One region of the Simiduia curdlanivorans genome, then DNA from elsewhere that is predicted to be linked to it. Evidence: predicted binding sites of a transcription regulator. Region 1 holds the regulator's gene; the other holds the start of a gene.

Region 1 (7,437 bases):
GCTTGCATCTCAATGAGTTTTGGTCCTGGCAGTCTGATGCCGCTAGTGCTCCTGCAATTAGCGTACTTAGCCAGCAATTAGCATTGCTGCCTGAGAGTGTTAAGTCGGTGATTGCGAGCCCGGCTGGGCTTGGTGTGTATTGGAAAGAATCTGGTTCTGAGCAAGAGTTGGTTTTTTTGCTGGCGTGGTTACATGAAACTCAACTGAAACTTAAGGCGGCCGGTTGATTACTTAGAAATCGTCGAGAAGTTGGTTTTGATTGTCATTTTGAGTGTCGGGATTTAAAAAGGTTTCGGGCATGAGTGACGGGCTGATCGATTTTCTTTTTCCGTCGAGCAATTCGGCGACCTCTTTAATTAGCTGATGTCGGCGCGGGTCTGAGTGCGTTGATTGAATCAACATTTGCCGGGCCTTTTTGTAGAACGCCTGTGCCGACAGCGGGTTGGATTTGTTTGTCGCTTTATGCCCTTGGCCGATCATTGATATAACGTCGACCATGAGGTGTTGATAGCTAAGTTCTTTGACGTAAATTTGCATCTCTTCCATGGATATTTTTGCGTGGGCTTGGCGGTGCCGGATAACCTTCGCGGCCTCGGTAAGGTGTCTTTGCGCCAACGCGATCTTGGCATCGCTTTCCAATAGTCGCTTGGGCGGATTGGCGAGCGGCTCTGACAGTGAGGCGTTGCGTTGTTCTGCATTTTTGAGCCCAGCTTCTAGGTAAGTTTGGCTCGAATCCAATTGCATCATGGCGCGGTACATATCGATGATTTCATCGTTAATCTGAATCAGAACATCTTGATTTTCTTGTAAGTTGACCAGGTTCAATAACAGGGCCTCGAGCTCATCTACCCGTAGCTTTAACTTATGCATCCTGATACGCCTAGATCGCTGACGCTCCTCGCGCTGGTTGGCAATACTGACCACCAATAGCGAAAGCACGGCGATAGTGCAAAAAATAATCAAGCTGGTCAATTCTGACTCCGCACTGTAAAAAATCCAAAAAAACTCAAAACTAAATTTAATGTACCCAGTGGGTTATCGGCCAGCGAAATCTTAACTTTATAAGAAAGTATATTTAGTTTAATAAAATCAATAGGTTGTGAGTGATTAATCGCACCTTAAAAAAGCCTTTAGGACGCTAGGCGTGGCGAGTAAATCGCCCCTGTCAGCAAGGTGTGCTAAAAAGTAATGACTTGACCCACTCGCTGTGAGGTTTTATATATGCGCACCCTGAGCCCTTAATGGGCAGCTGACTGTGCATTATTCGCAATAGTCTATATATAGAAACAATACTTAACCCTAGAGACCCTATATGGCCAAATCACTTGTTATTGTCGAGTCACCCGCAAAGGCAAAGACCATCAATAAATACCTAGGCAGTGATTTCGTTGTCAAATCGAGTGTTGGCCACATTCGCGACCTGCCCACTAGCGGTAGCGCGAAAGGCGCTGTAGACCCAAAAGAGCGGGCTCGCCAGGCGGCTATTACGCGCAAATTGTCACCCAAGGACAAAATTGCCCACAAAGAAGCTAAATCGCGCGAGCAATTAATCAATCGCATGGGCATAGACCCGGACAACAACTGGGCCGCGCACTATGAAATTCTACCGGGCAAAGAAAAGGTAGTCAGTGAGCTTAAGCAGTTGGCGGCGAAGGCTGATGTTATCTATCTCGCAACGGATTTGGATAGAGAGGGGGAGGCGATTGCCTGGCATTTACGCGAAGCCATTGGCGGCGACGATAGCCGTTATAAACGCGTGGTATTTAATGAAATTACCAAATCCGCGATTCAAGATGCTTTTTCCCAGCCCGGTGAGCTAGATCTGGATCGCGTTAACGCTCAGCAGGCGCGTCGCTTTCTCGATAGGGTAGTGGGTTATATGGTGTCCCCGCTGCTCTGGGAAAAGGTCGCACGCGGTTTGTCTGCCGGCCGAGTCCAATCCGTTGCCGTACGTTTGTTGGTAGAAAGGGAGCAGGAAATTCGCGCCTTTGTACCGGAAGAGTATTGGGATTTATTTGCTAACTTACTGACCAAAGACCGAGCAAAATTACGCTTTGAAGTTAAAAAATATAACGACCAAGCATTTAAGCCCCTAACGGAAGCGGACGCGCTGGTTGCTGTTAAGGCGCTTGAGGGCGCAACTTACACTGTTGCCGAGCGCGAAGATAAGCCGACCAAGTCTAGACCTTCCGCCCCTTTTATCACCTCGACTTTGCAGCAGGCGGCGAGTACACGCTTAAGCTTTAGCGTTAAGAAGACCATGATGATGGCGCAGCGTCTGTACGAGGCGGGTTATATTACCTACATGCGTACCGATTCGACCAACTTGTCTGCCGAAGCGGTAGGGCATTGCCGCGATTATATTTTAGATAACTTTGGTAAGCGCTATCTGCCTGAAACGCCCATGAGTTATGGCAGCAAGGAGGGCGCACAGGAGGCGCACGAGGCTATTCGGCCGTCAGATGTTAGTTTGATGCCCGCGCATTTAAAAGGCATGGAGCGCGACGCCGAGCGCCTCTATGGTTTGATTTGGCAGCAGTTTGTCGCCTGTCAAATGACGCCGGCAGAGTTTACTTCCAGTTCCGTGGTGGTACAGGCCGCCGGTTATGAGTTGCGCACCCGTGGTCGCGTTATTCGGTTTGATGGCTTTATGAAGGTCATGCCGGTACAGGCGAAAAAAGATGAAGACGTGGTGTTGCCGGATGTGTCGGTCGGCGAAGTCTTAAATTTAGAAAAGCTCGATCCCAATCAACATTTTACCAAGCCACCAGCGCGTTACTCGGAAGCTGCGCTGGTTAAAGAGCTGGAAAAACGTGGCATAGGCAGGCCTTCAACTTACGCGGCAATTATTTCGACAATTCAAGACCGCGGTTACGCACGGGTTGAGGCGCGGCGCTTTTTTGCCGAGAAAATGGGCGACATAGTGACCGAGCGTTTGGTTGAGAGCTTTGATGATTTAATGGCCTTCTCTTTTACTGCCGAAATGGAGCAGTCGCTCGATAAAGTGGCGCTGGGCGAGCGCGGTTGGCAGGAGGTGTTAAACGAGTTTTACCAGAACTTCTCTAAGAAGCTTGAGGCGGCCAAGAGTAAAGACGGCGGCATGCGCGCTAACGACCCAACGGATACAAATATAGCTTGCTCTAATTGTGGCCGGCACATGCAAATTCGAACCGGTTCCACCGGCGTATTTTTGGGTTGTTCGGGCTACGGTTTGCCGCCAAAAGAGCGCTGCAAAAATACCATGAACTTGGTTTCCGGCGATGAAGCTATCAGCGCCGATGATGACGAGGCGGAAACCCGCATGCTGCGGAAAAAGCGCCGCTGCAAATTATGTAAAGCAGCAATGGATAGTTACCTGCTCGATGAAACTCGAAAACTACATATCTGCGGTAACAACCCAGATTGCGCAGGATTTGAAGTGGAGCAGGGCACATTTAAGATTAAGGGCTACGACGGCCCAGTCTTGGAGTGCGATAAGTGCGGTAGTGAAATGCAGCTCAAAACCGGCCGCTTTGGCAAATATTTTGGCTGTACCAATGATAGTTGTAAAAACACACGGAAACTGTTGAAAAATGGCGAGGCGGCGCCACCGAAGATGGACCCGGTTCCTATGCCGGAGCTGATCTGCCAAAAAGTGGATGACCACTACATTCTGCGCGACGGTGCTGCAGGCTTGTTTTTGGCGGCGAGCCAATTCCCTAAGAACCGAGAAACACGTGCGCCTTTGTTGTCGGAATTGATGCCCCACAAAGCCGAAATAGACCCCAAATACACCTTTTTGTTTTCTGCGCCGTTAGCGGACGAGGAGGGTAATCCCAGCATTGTGCGCTTTAACCGAAAAGAAAAAGTTCACTATGTGCAGACGGAGGTGGAGGGCAAGGCTTCTGGCTGGAAAGCGGTGTATGAAGGTGGTAAATGGTTGATTGATGCCGCTAAAAAGCCAAAGGCGAAAAAAGCGGCAGCCAAAAAACCAGCCAAGAAAAAGTCTTCCTAGTGAGCTATTCGCAGAACTTGGTAAATCAGCAACTGGCATGGTGCTCAACCTTGGTTGAGCACTTCAAGGCTGAGTCCGCACCCTGGTTAAAAGAGGCGTTACTACAATCCTTGACCTGGCATCTACAGGTTGCTTACAGCGCCTTCTTGCAAGAGTTGGCAGAGAGCCAACGCCTGGCCTGCGAGCGCTCAAGTTCAATCGTGACCGTAATTAACGCTATCCCAAGCGGTAGAGGCTGCCCGGCGGAGTTTGAAGAATTAAAAGCCTTGGAGATGAATGACTCATGGCTTTCTAGTTTGCTTGCTCGCGCCACTAGCCCGGCAGCTATAGCAATAGATTCTGGCGTTAATCAGCCGCACAATCTAATTGCAGTTTCAGGTGTAGGTTCGTGGAATCTTGCCGAGGCGCAGGCAGTTCTGTTGGCGCTACGGCAATTGATTGAGCGAAATCGTGCCCTTGGTCAAGAGTACTAAGTGGCGAGAAGTCAAATTCAAATGCTGGTAGAATAGCAATTCAAGCTGTTTTGGGAGTTGTTATGTCCTCAGATCTATATGAAATCATCGAATTATCAACAGGTGAAATCGCGCTACGTCGTGCAAGTGAGGATGGCGAACCCTTGGTGGTGATTAAATTCTCTGAGGAGTCTATGCATTTTCTCAAAGAGGGTAAGTATGAAGTCGCCAAAGCCATGATCGAAGCGGGCATGGAGGCGGCGGGCGAGCTTGCGGTGGAATCCTTAGAGACAGAGGTCCAGTCGATAGATGCCGCAGGTGCCGAACAAAAAACGATTCACTAAATTAAGTGGCTAAGTGCCGTTAAGTGCGCAGAGCACTATTAAGATGACGTAGCTCAGGCTCATGATTTAGAGCTACTTCAGTGCTCTCCTTAAGTATTTAAGTACCTTAAGTTCCTAGCGGCTTCTGACCAGCACAACACGACAATCGCCTTCGTCGGCTGCCTGCTCTAATTCGCGAATGACAGTCTGCGTTTGTACGCCCAGCTCTGCTATGACTGTGTGGCTGGTACCGTTGGCGACAGCTTCCCAGGTCATCCACAGCGCGTCGTTAACGTGCTGGGCCTGAATAACCCGAATCGTGTTTACGTTAACCCCTTGTTCCTTGAGCCAACGCTGGGATACGGCCTTATCGCTGATGATGGTAACCCAGCGATCTTTGTGCTGGTTGCTTAGGTACTGCAACATGGGTAGCAGCAGGGTGTGTTGTTCGGCGTTGGGTACGACTAGCTCGGTTAAGCGCGTGCTTCTACAGCGCTCTACTGCCGGGGCTTTACGAGCAAGAGGTTGATTATGCGTGTGTGCAGCGATATTCATTAGTGCTTGCCTCTTCTTAAAACGCCGACACTGAGCCCTTCTATGGCAAAAGACTGGGATTTTAGATCCACTTCGATGACATCAAACTCTTCATTTTCTGGATGTAGTTTTATCGATGACGTACCTCTGCGGTGCTCGAAGCGTTTAACGGTTACGTCTTCATCGATACGTGCAACCACCACATCGCCTGTTCTCGCTTCCGTGGTGCGGTGAACGGCTAATAGGTCGCCATCTAAAATGCCGATATTTTTCATGCTCATACCGTGCACACGGAGCAGGTAGTCGGCGCTTGGGCTGAAGAAGGATGCTGGAATTTCACAATACTCTTCAATATTCTCTTCCGCCAAAATCGGATTGCCTGCCGCAACGCGGCCGATCAATGGAATACCGGTTTCGGATTCGGGTAGGCGAATGCCTCTAGAAGCGCCCGCCACCATTTCAATCGCACCCTTACGTGCTAGGGCTTTGAGGTGCTCCTCAGCGGCATTGGCCGACTTAAAACCGAGCTCCTGCGCTATCTCGGCACGAGTAGGCGGATAGCCGGTTTCGTCGATGGCGCGTTTCACTAGCTCAAGCACTTCTTGTTGTCTGGCGGTGAGTTTGATCATAGCGGTTCCCTGAGTCTGTTTTTTTATACAGTTGCTGTGATTATATACAGTAAAATTGTTTCGGCAAGCGCTTAAATCTCTCAGCTATACTTTAATTGCCGATTGAATTGGTAATTTATTGAAATTTAAGGAGTTTTTATGCTTGACGCAAAAATGCCTGAGGCTTGGCGCGTACTGCGTATACAGTCTGAATTAGTAGATGGTATTGAGCAGCTGATAAAAGTTAGGGGCGCTGTGACTGTTTTTGGCAGCGCCCGCACCCCTCCGGAGCACCCATACTATAAGGCCGCAGAGACGCTTGGGCGATTATTTGCCGAGAGCGGTATTCCGGTCATCACCGGCGGTGGCCCCGGCATTATGGAGGCATCGAACAAGGGCGCGAAGATGGCCGGTGGAGATTCCGTCGGACTCAATATCACCTTGCCCATGGAGCAGGACCCCAACCCTTATCAAACCATTAGCCTGACGTTTCGTTACTTTTTCGTGCGCAAGTTTATGTTCGTTAAACACGCCATCGGGTTTGTGATTATGCCCGGCGGCTTTGGCACCTTAGATGAGCTGTTTGAAGCCTTAACCTTGGTGCAAACAGGGAAGGTTGAGCCTTTTCCCATCGTATTAGTCGACAAGGGCTATTGGAAAGGTTTAGTCACTTGGCTAACAAGCACCATGCTGGCCGATGGAAATATCAATGCGCTGGATATGAAGTTGATTCAATTGGTGGATACGCCCCAAGAGGCCGTCGACATTATTAAGGCCCACGTGGTTAAAAAGTCGGCTCAGGCTGCTCATTGACAGCAAGCGACTCGGGATTTGCCTCTGTTCGGGCGCAGGCGGTCCTGAATTTAGCTAGGTATATGATTTCTTGACAGTTTGTTCATGTAAACGTATGTTCGGTGGCTGAACTAGCCTTCGATAATAGAGCCTTTATCATGTCTGAAACAGATACCGTCGCCCGTATTCTTGACGCGGCTGAGGCATTATTTGCCGAGCGCGGATTCGCGGAAACCTCCCTCCGAACTATAACCAGCACCGCCGGTGTTAATCTCGCCGCGGTCAATTACCATTTCGGCTCGAAGAAAGAGCTAATCCAAGCGGTGTTCGCACGTTTTTTGACTCCTTTCTGTCAAGAGCTGGAGCGCTCCTTGGTGAAGTTGATTGAGCGCAAAGGCAGCGACTTAACGCCTGAAGATTTGCTCGATTGTTTGTTTTCTACGATTTGCGACGGCTCGGAAGAGGGTAGTTATGCAGCGCAGCGTTTTATGCGCTTATTGGGCTTGGCTTACGCACAATCACAGGGTCATATTCGCCGCTTTATTATTGCTCGATATCACAAGTATTATCAGCACTTCACTAGTTTATTGCTCAAGGCAGCACCGGGCATAGACCCGGTGACTTTCTATTGGCGGTTATATTTTATGCTTGGAGCGACAATTTTTACCTTGTCGAGCTTTGATTCTATTAGCGAGATTCTAAAAGAGGATTTCGGTTTGGACAGCACGCTAACA
Region 2 (7,437 bases), on a different contig from region 1:
GTATCGCGCTCGCGCGCTCCGGTTTGGCCTTCGCGCCCATACACGGCTACTTTGCCCAAGTCGCGCCCGAGTGCACAAGCTAGGACTTCGCCCATGCGCAAGGCCGTGCCCGAGGGAGCATCAATTTTATGCCGATGATGAGCCTCATAGACCTCGACATCGTAATCGTCACCTAGAATTTTGGCGGCAGATTCAAGCAATTTGAAGCACAAATTCACACCGGAAGAATAATTTGCCGACATGCACATAGCCGTCGCGTCTTTAGCCTCTAACAAGTAAGCCTTTTGATCTTCGTTGAAACCGGTGGTGCCAATCACGATTTTTTTATGGGCATCGGCGCAAATTCTGGCGTTTTCAACGGTCGCAGCTGGCACAGTGAAGTCGATCAACACATCAAAATCTTCAACCACTTCGTGCAAGTCGCTAACCACCGCCACGCCATTCTTACCGATACCGGCAAGCTCGCCGGCATCGGCACCGATCAAGCTAGAACCGGCACGCTCAATAGCGGCGGTAAGCTCAACGCCAGGCGCGGCGGCAATGGCTTCAATTAACATTTTACCCATGCGCCCACCGGCGCCGGTTACGGCGAGTCTAACCGTCATATTCTGTCCTTATTACGCGGGTAATACCCCTGCAATCTATTGTGATGAATTCAATGCCGTTACGCCTAGCGCAAGCACTGACTCCATTAAATTTTCATGTCGCCAAAAAAGTTCTTCATGCCTTCAAACCAACTGGACTGCCGCGGCGAGTGCTTGCTACTACCCATGGTGTCGTGAAAGTTACGCAACAACTCTTTCTGCTTATTGCTCAAGTTAACCGGGGTTTCCACCACTACTTTGCACATCAAATCGCCAGCGGTGCCGCCGCGCACCGGTACCACACCTTTGCCGCGCAACCTGAACATTTTGCCGGTTTGGGTTTCAGCAGGCACTTTCAACTTCACCCGGCCATCCAAGGTGGGTACTTCGAGCTCGCCGCCAAGGGCCGCATCGACGAAGCTAATGGGCACTTCGCAATAGAGGTTGCGACCGTCGCGCTCAAAAATACTGTGCGCGCGCACGTTAACTTGCACGTAAAGATCGCCCGCTGGGCCACCGGCTTCGCCAGCCTCACCTTCGCCGGTTAAGCGAATACGGTCGCCAGTATCGACACCCGGCGGCACTTTGACCGACAGGGTGCGCGTCTCTTCCTTGCGACCTTGACCATGACAGCTGGTGCAAGGGTCGGTAATAATCGTGCCGCGGCCACGGCAATTAGGGCAAGTTTGCTGGACCGAGAAAAAGCCCTGCTGCATCCGCACTTGGCCGACGCCGCCGCACGTTGTACAGCTACTCGCCTTGGTGCCTTTTTTGGCGCCCGTACCATCGCAAGGTTCACACGCCACCAGCGACGGCACTTTAATTTTTACCGTGGTGCCTTTTACGGCATTTTCTAAATCGAGATCTAAGGTGTAGCGCAAATCCGAACCTCTGGCTGGCCCACCGCGACGACCGCCGCCGGCGCCGCCAAAGATATCGCCAAACACATCGCCAAAAATATCCGAGAAATTACCAAAACCTTGACCGCCACCACCGCCGCCAGCCATGCCCTCAACGCCGCGATGACCGTATTGATCATAGGCTGCGCGTTTCTGGCTATCGGACAAAACCTCGTAGGCCTCGCTGGCCTCTTTGAATTTATCCTCGGCATTTTTATCTTCGGAGTTGCGATCTGGGTGATACTTCATCGCAATGCGACGATAAGCCTTTTTCAGCTCTTTTTCATCAACGCCGCGCTCGACACCCAGGACTTCGTAATAATCACGTTTTGACATACGTTTAACTTCAATATTTAACTGAGTTCAGACAACAACGCGGCCTTGCGGCCGCGTCATGCTTTTAGCTACTAACAGATTCTCTTACTTCTGCTCGTCTTTCACTTCTTCAAACTCGGCATCGACAACACCGTCATCGGCTGCCTTGCCGGCGTCCGCTTGCTCGCCACCGGCCTGCTGCGCCTGTGCCTGCTCGGCGTAAAGTTTCTGCGCCAATGAGCCGGAAGCTTCGGTCAGTTTTTGAGTTGCCGCTTCCATCGCCGCTTTGTCATCGCCCTTCACCGCCACTTCGGCTTCCGCCAAGGCAGCTTCGATAGCGGTTTTTTCTTCCGCTGTGGCTTTGTCGCCGGCTTCGGTCAAGGTTTTCTTGGTGGCTGAAATCAGGCCATCCAAGGTGTTGCGCGCGGTCACAACCTCTTCGAATTTTTTATCGGCTTCGGCATTAGCCTCTGCATCTTGCACCATTTTTTCAATTTCTTCGTCAGACAAACCTGATGAAGCTTTGATGACAATGGACTGCTGCTTGCCGGTGGCTTTATCAGCCGCTTTCACATTCAAAATACCGTTGGCATCGATATCAAAGGTCACTTCAATTTGCGGCATGCCGCGCGGCGCTGGTGGAATATCCGCCAAGTCGAAACGACCCAGCGACTTATTCTGTGACGCCTGCTTGCGCTCGCCTTGAACCACGTGAATAGTTACAGCGGATTGGTTGTCATCCGCAGTGGAAAACACTTGCGACTTCTTGGTTGGAATCGTGGTGTTTTTGTCGATCAACGGCGTGGCAACACCACCCATGGTTTCAATACCCAAGGTCAAAGGTGTTACGTCCAGCAGCAGTACGTCTTTCACATCGCCAGACAACACCGCTCCTTGAATCGCAGCGCCCATGGCAACCGCTTCATCGGGGTTTACGTCTTTGCGTGGCTCTTTGCCGAAAAACTCGGTGACATACTTCTGCACCAGTGGCATACGGGTTTGACCGCCCACTAAAATCACATCTTGAATGTCGCTCACCGACAGATCCGCATCGGCAATTGCCTGCTTCACTGGCTCCATAGAGCGCTTCACTAACTCTTCAACCAAAGATTCCAGCTTGGCGCGAGTCAGCTTGATCACCAAGTGCTTAGGACCAGTGGCATCTGCCGTGATGTAAGGCAGGTTAACTTCGGTTTGCTGGCTTGAAGACAACTCAATTTTTGCTTTCTCGGCCGCTTCTTTCAAGCGCTGCAAGGCCATGGCGTCGTTGTGCAAATCGATGCCGTTGGTCTTCTTGAATTCTTCGGCGAAGTATTCGATCAAACGCGAGTCAAAATCTTCACCACCGAGGAAGGTGTCGCCGTTGGTAGCCAACACTTCAAACTGGTGCTCGCCATCCACATCGGCAATTTCGATGATGGAAATATCGAAGGTACCACCACCGAGGTCGTACACAGCAATAGTGCGGTCGCCCTTAACTTTATCCATACCGTAGGCCAAAGCCGCGGCAGTTGGTTCGTTAATGATGCGTTTAACTTCGAGACCGGCAATTTTACCGGCGTCTTTAGTGGCTTGACGCTGAGAGTCATTGAAGTAGGCCGGTACGGTAATGACCGCTTCGGTCACCGCTTCGCCCAAATAGTCTTCGGCGGTTTTCTTCATTTTCTTCAACACTTCCGCAGAAATTTGCGGCGGTGCTTTGCGATCGCCCTTAACTTCTACCCAAGCGTCGCCATTGTCGGCGCCAACAATTTTGTAGGGCACCATTTTGATATCTTTTTGAACCACATCGTCTTTAAACTTACGACCGATCAAACGCTTAACCGCGAACAGGGTATTGTTTGGGTTGGTGACCGCCTGACGCTTGGCGCTCTGGCCTACCAGCACTTCGCCATCGTCGGTAAAGGCAACGATAGACGGTGTTGTGCGATCGCCTTCAGCATTTTCGATAACCCGTGCTTTGTTACCTTCGAGCACAGATACACAGGAGTTTGTTGTGCCTAAATCGATACCGATGATCTTACCCATGGAAATTCTCCAATCTCTAAACTTGTACTGTTAATTTGCTGTCGCTGGATAGGGCGCTACCCAACCAACTTTGTCTGTTTACTCGAGGCCAAACTGAAACGTCCGACCTCAATGTCTTGTCATCTATATTGGCGCTTTTGGCGAAATTTCAACCCTTAAAGGTCGCATTTAGCCGCTATTTTTACGGCGCCTTGGAAACTACGACCATCGCAGGGCGCACTAAACGACCATGCAAGGTATAGCCCTTCTGAAACACGTCCATCACCGTATTGGGCTCCAGCTCCGGATTCGGCACTTGAGTCATAGCCTGATGAAATTGCGGATCAAAGGGCTCGCCCTTAGGATCTAACTGCATCACGTTGTGGCGCTTTAAGCCGTCAATCAAGGATTTCAGGGTTAGCTGTAAGCCTTCAACCACCGTGGCAAACTGCGCGTCGCTGGCATCCACCGAGGCCAGGGCGCGCTCGAGGTTATCCGCGACCACCACCATGTCCTGAACAATCTTTTCCTGGCCGAACTTATGCGCTTTCTCAACATCTTGCTCGGCCCGACGGCGGGTATTTTGCGCATCGGCTGCAGCGCGTAGCGCGGTCTCCTGCGCTTGCTGCAGCTCAACCTGTAGGCGCTCGATTTCAGCCTCTGGGCCAGTCGTCGATTCAAGCTCTACTTCCACATCCGGCGAGGCGGCGGGAATTTCGTCAGCTAAAGGTGGGTTTTGTTCGGTCGTCACTGTCTGCTCCATTCACTTTCTCGGCGGCCCATCGGCCGGCCCGCTTTTTAATACCTGCAGCCTATATGGGGCCTAGGCGCGCACATTCAAGGGATTTTTCGCAGGGGATTGCAAAGCAAAATAATTACTGTATAAATAGACAGCATTAATCGGAGGGCCTTTCCTATGCTAACCCACCTCAGCATTCATCACTTCACCCTTGTTGAGCATCTCGAACTGGAGCTAGAGCAAGGCCTCACCGCGCTCACTGGCGAAACCGGTGCGGGCAAGTCCCTTTTGCTTGACGCCCTCGGCATGACACTGGGCGACAAGGCCGATGCCGACAAGGTGCGCACCGGTGCAGAGCGCGCCGATATTAGCGCCACCTTCGATGTGGCCAAGCTACCCAAGGCGCGCAAATGGCTAAAAGCGCAGGAACTGGAGGCGGAAAGTGAGTGCATACTCAGGCGTACCATCAGTGCAGACGGGCGCTCGCGCGCTTATATCAACGGTCAGAGTGCAACCCTCAGCCAACTGCGCGCTCTGGGCGAACTGCTCATCGACATCCACAGCCAACACGCGCACCAAAGCCTACTGAAGAAAGATCACCACCGCGCCTTAATTGACCACTACGGCGGCCATACCAGCCTGTATCAAGCGGTGAAATCCGCTTGGCGCGAATGGCAGGCCTACGCCGAGCAACTGCAAAAAAGACAGTCTAACGACGCCGAAATTAGCGCCCGGGTGCAGCTACTGCGCTACCAGGTGGACGAGCTAGACCAGCTTGGCCTAGAACAAAATGAACTCGACGCACTGGAGGCCGAGCATCGAATTCAAGCCAATGCCGAAACCGTAATGGCCACCAGCTACCAGTTGGCCAGCCTGTGCCAGGGCGAAGACCAGAGCCTGCAAGACGGTATCAATAAAGGCCTACAGCTGCTGCGCGACCTGCCAGAGAAATCCGAGCCTCTGCTCGAGGCCGAGCAACTATTGATCAACGCGCAAATTCAAATTGAAGAGGCGGCTCGCGCCATAGATCACCATATCGACAGCTTCGACGCAGACCCAGAGCGGCTGCAATGGCTGGATGGACGCCTAGATGCGATCTACCAAATTGCCCGCAAACACCGCATCAGCCCACAGCAGCTGCACGAGTTACATCAAGCCTTAGCCAATGAACTAGAGTCTCTGGACGGAGGCGAGGCCGATCTCGATCTACTCGCCAAGCAATCGGCCAAGGCCGAGGCGCAGTACCGGCAACTGGCGCAGGAGCTAGGCCAGCAGCGCCGTCAAGTTGCTCTGCATCTGGGTAAAGCCATCAACCGACAATTACAACAACTGGCCATGGGCAATGCCAGTGTCGAGCTTTGTATCAGCGAGATCGCCCCCGCCGCCACAGGCCTAGAGGAAGTGGAAATATTGGTGAGCACCAACCCAGGCCAGCCGCACCGGCCACTGGGCAAGGTGGCCTCGGGCGGCGAACTGTCGCGCATCAGCCTCGCCATTCAGGTATGTATCGCCAACAAATCGACCATTCCCACACTTATTTTCGATGAAGTGGACGTTGGTATCGGCGGCGCCACAGCCGATATCGTCGGGCGCCTGCTCCGGCAACTAGGCAAAGACGGCCAAGTGCTCTGTGTCACCCATCTAGCGCAGGTGGCCAGCAAAGCCCATCAACACTTGCAAGTCAGCAAATCGGTGCGCAAAGGCGCCAGTGAATCCACCCTGATAGCACTAGAAGGTGAAGCCAAAGTGGAAGAGATTGCCCGGATGCTAGGGGGCCTAGAGCTGACCGAACAAACCCGCGCCCACGCCAAAGAAATGCTCACCATGGTGGGCAGCTAGAGGCACAAAAAACGGGCGAATTACAGTATCGAGTAAAGGCCAGCTTGCGGGGGCTGGCCATCCATCTTTCGGACTCTGAGCCTAGTTATCCGGCTTGCGACGCGTGCTTACGGGGTCCGGCCATCCGGCTTGCAGCTTGCAGCTTGGCCAGTATCTATGCCTCGCCGCAAGGGTTAAGCTCAGTCAAATCCTACTTCTTAGGCTTAACGTACAACACCAAATTGTGATCGGTTAGCTCGTAGCCATGCTCTTCGGCAATGCGCTTTTGCAGCTCTTCAATTTCATCGTTATGAAACTCGATAACCTTGCCGCTTTCCAAGCACACCATGTGGTCGTGGTGCTCACCGCGATCAATTTCAAACACCGAATGGCCGCCATCGAAGTTATGGCGCGTCACCAGGCCGGCTGATTCAAACTGGGTCAGAACGCGGTAAACCGTGGCTAAACCCACGTCTTCACCCTGCTCTAACAGCGTCTTATAAACCTCTTCAGCGCTGTAGTGGTGGGTGCCGTCCGATTCCAGAATCTGCAATATTTTCACTCTCGGCAAAGTGACCTTGAGTCCGGCCTTGCGAAGTTCTTGATTTTCCGATGTCATCTAGCATCCTCTATGCAGTGTCTGGCGAGTCCGGTATTATCCCCGTTCGCTCAAGTTTGTGGAACCCCTAAGATGTATTCGCCCAACCGCTTCAACCTTACCCTCAAAGCCAGCCTGTTAAGCGCTTTGCTGCTCCTTGGCGGCTGCGGCTACTTTCAATTTCCCGGGGTTTACCGAATCTACGTCCAACAGGGCAATATTGTTACCGACGAAATGGTCAATCAGCTAGAAGCTGGCATGACCAAGCGCCAAGTGCGCTTCGTATTGGGCACGCCCTTGATTGAAGACACCTTTCACGCCGAGCGCTGGGACTATATCTGGACCTTAAAAGATCCCCATGGCGACACCCAAAAACAGCTGTTCACCGTGTATTTCGACGGCGATAACCTTGCTCGCTTCGAGGGTGACTATAAGAAGGGCCAAGTGCAAGAAGGCACAGACGCGGCACCGGAAGTA

The links. Region 1 encodes LexA, which represses DNA repair genes until DNA is damaged. Its sites were predicted from a motif close to ACTGTNTNTANANACAGT; they were not measured.
Region 2: the regulator LexA is predicted to act here: its motif matches at 4,683-4,700, upstream of recN (DNA repair protein RecN).

The regions. Positions count from the first base shown of each region.
Region 1 covers NZ_JAUFQG010000004.1:2,785,436-2,792,872, forward strand. Annotated here, with positions in the region: gene QWY82_RS12210 (hypothetical protein) at 1-227, shown strand, start outside; gene QWY82_RS12215 (hypothetical protein) at 232-972, opposite strand; gene topA (type I DNA topoisomerase) at 1,313-3,994, shown strand; gene QWY82_RS12225 (DUF6586 family protein) at 3,994-4,467, shown strand; gene QWY82_RS12230 (hypothetical protein) at 4,530-4,790, shown strand; gene QWY82_RS12235 (cell division inhibitor SulA) at 4,905-5,324, opposite strand; gene lexA (transcriptional repressor LexA) at 5,324-5,932, opposite strand; gene QWY82_RS12245 (LOG family protein) at 6,071-6,724, shown strand; gene QWY82_RS12250 (TetR/AcrR family transcriptional regulator) at 6,862-7,437, shown strand, end outside.
Region 2 covers NZ_JAUFQG010000006.1:1,180,164-1,187,600, forward strand. Annotated here, with positions in the region: gene dapB (4-hydroxy-tetrahydrodipicolinate reductase) at 1-605, opposite strand, end outside; gene dnaJ (molecular chaperone DnaJ) at 692-1,819, opposite strand; gene dnaK (molecular chaperone DnaK) at 1,904-3,826, opposite strand; gene grpE (nucleotide exchange factor GrpE) at 4,008-4,568, opposite strand; gene recN (DNA repair protein RecN) at 4,722-6,383, shown strand; gene fur (ferric iron uptake transcriptional regulator) at 6,574-6,981, opposite strand; gene QWY82_RS19085 (outer membrane protein assembly factor BamE) at 7,054-7,437, shown strand, end outside.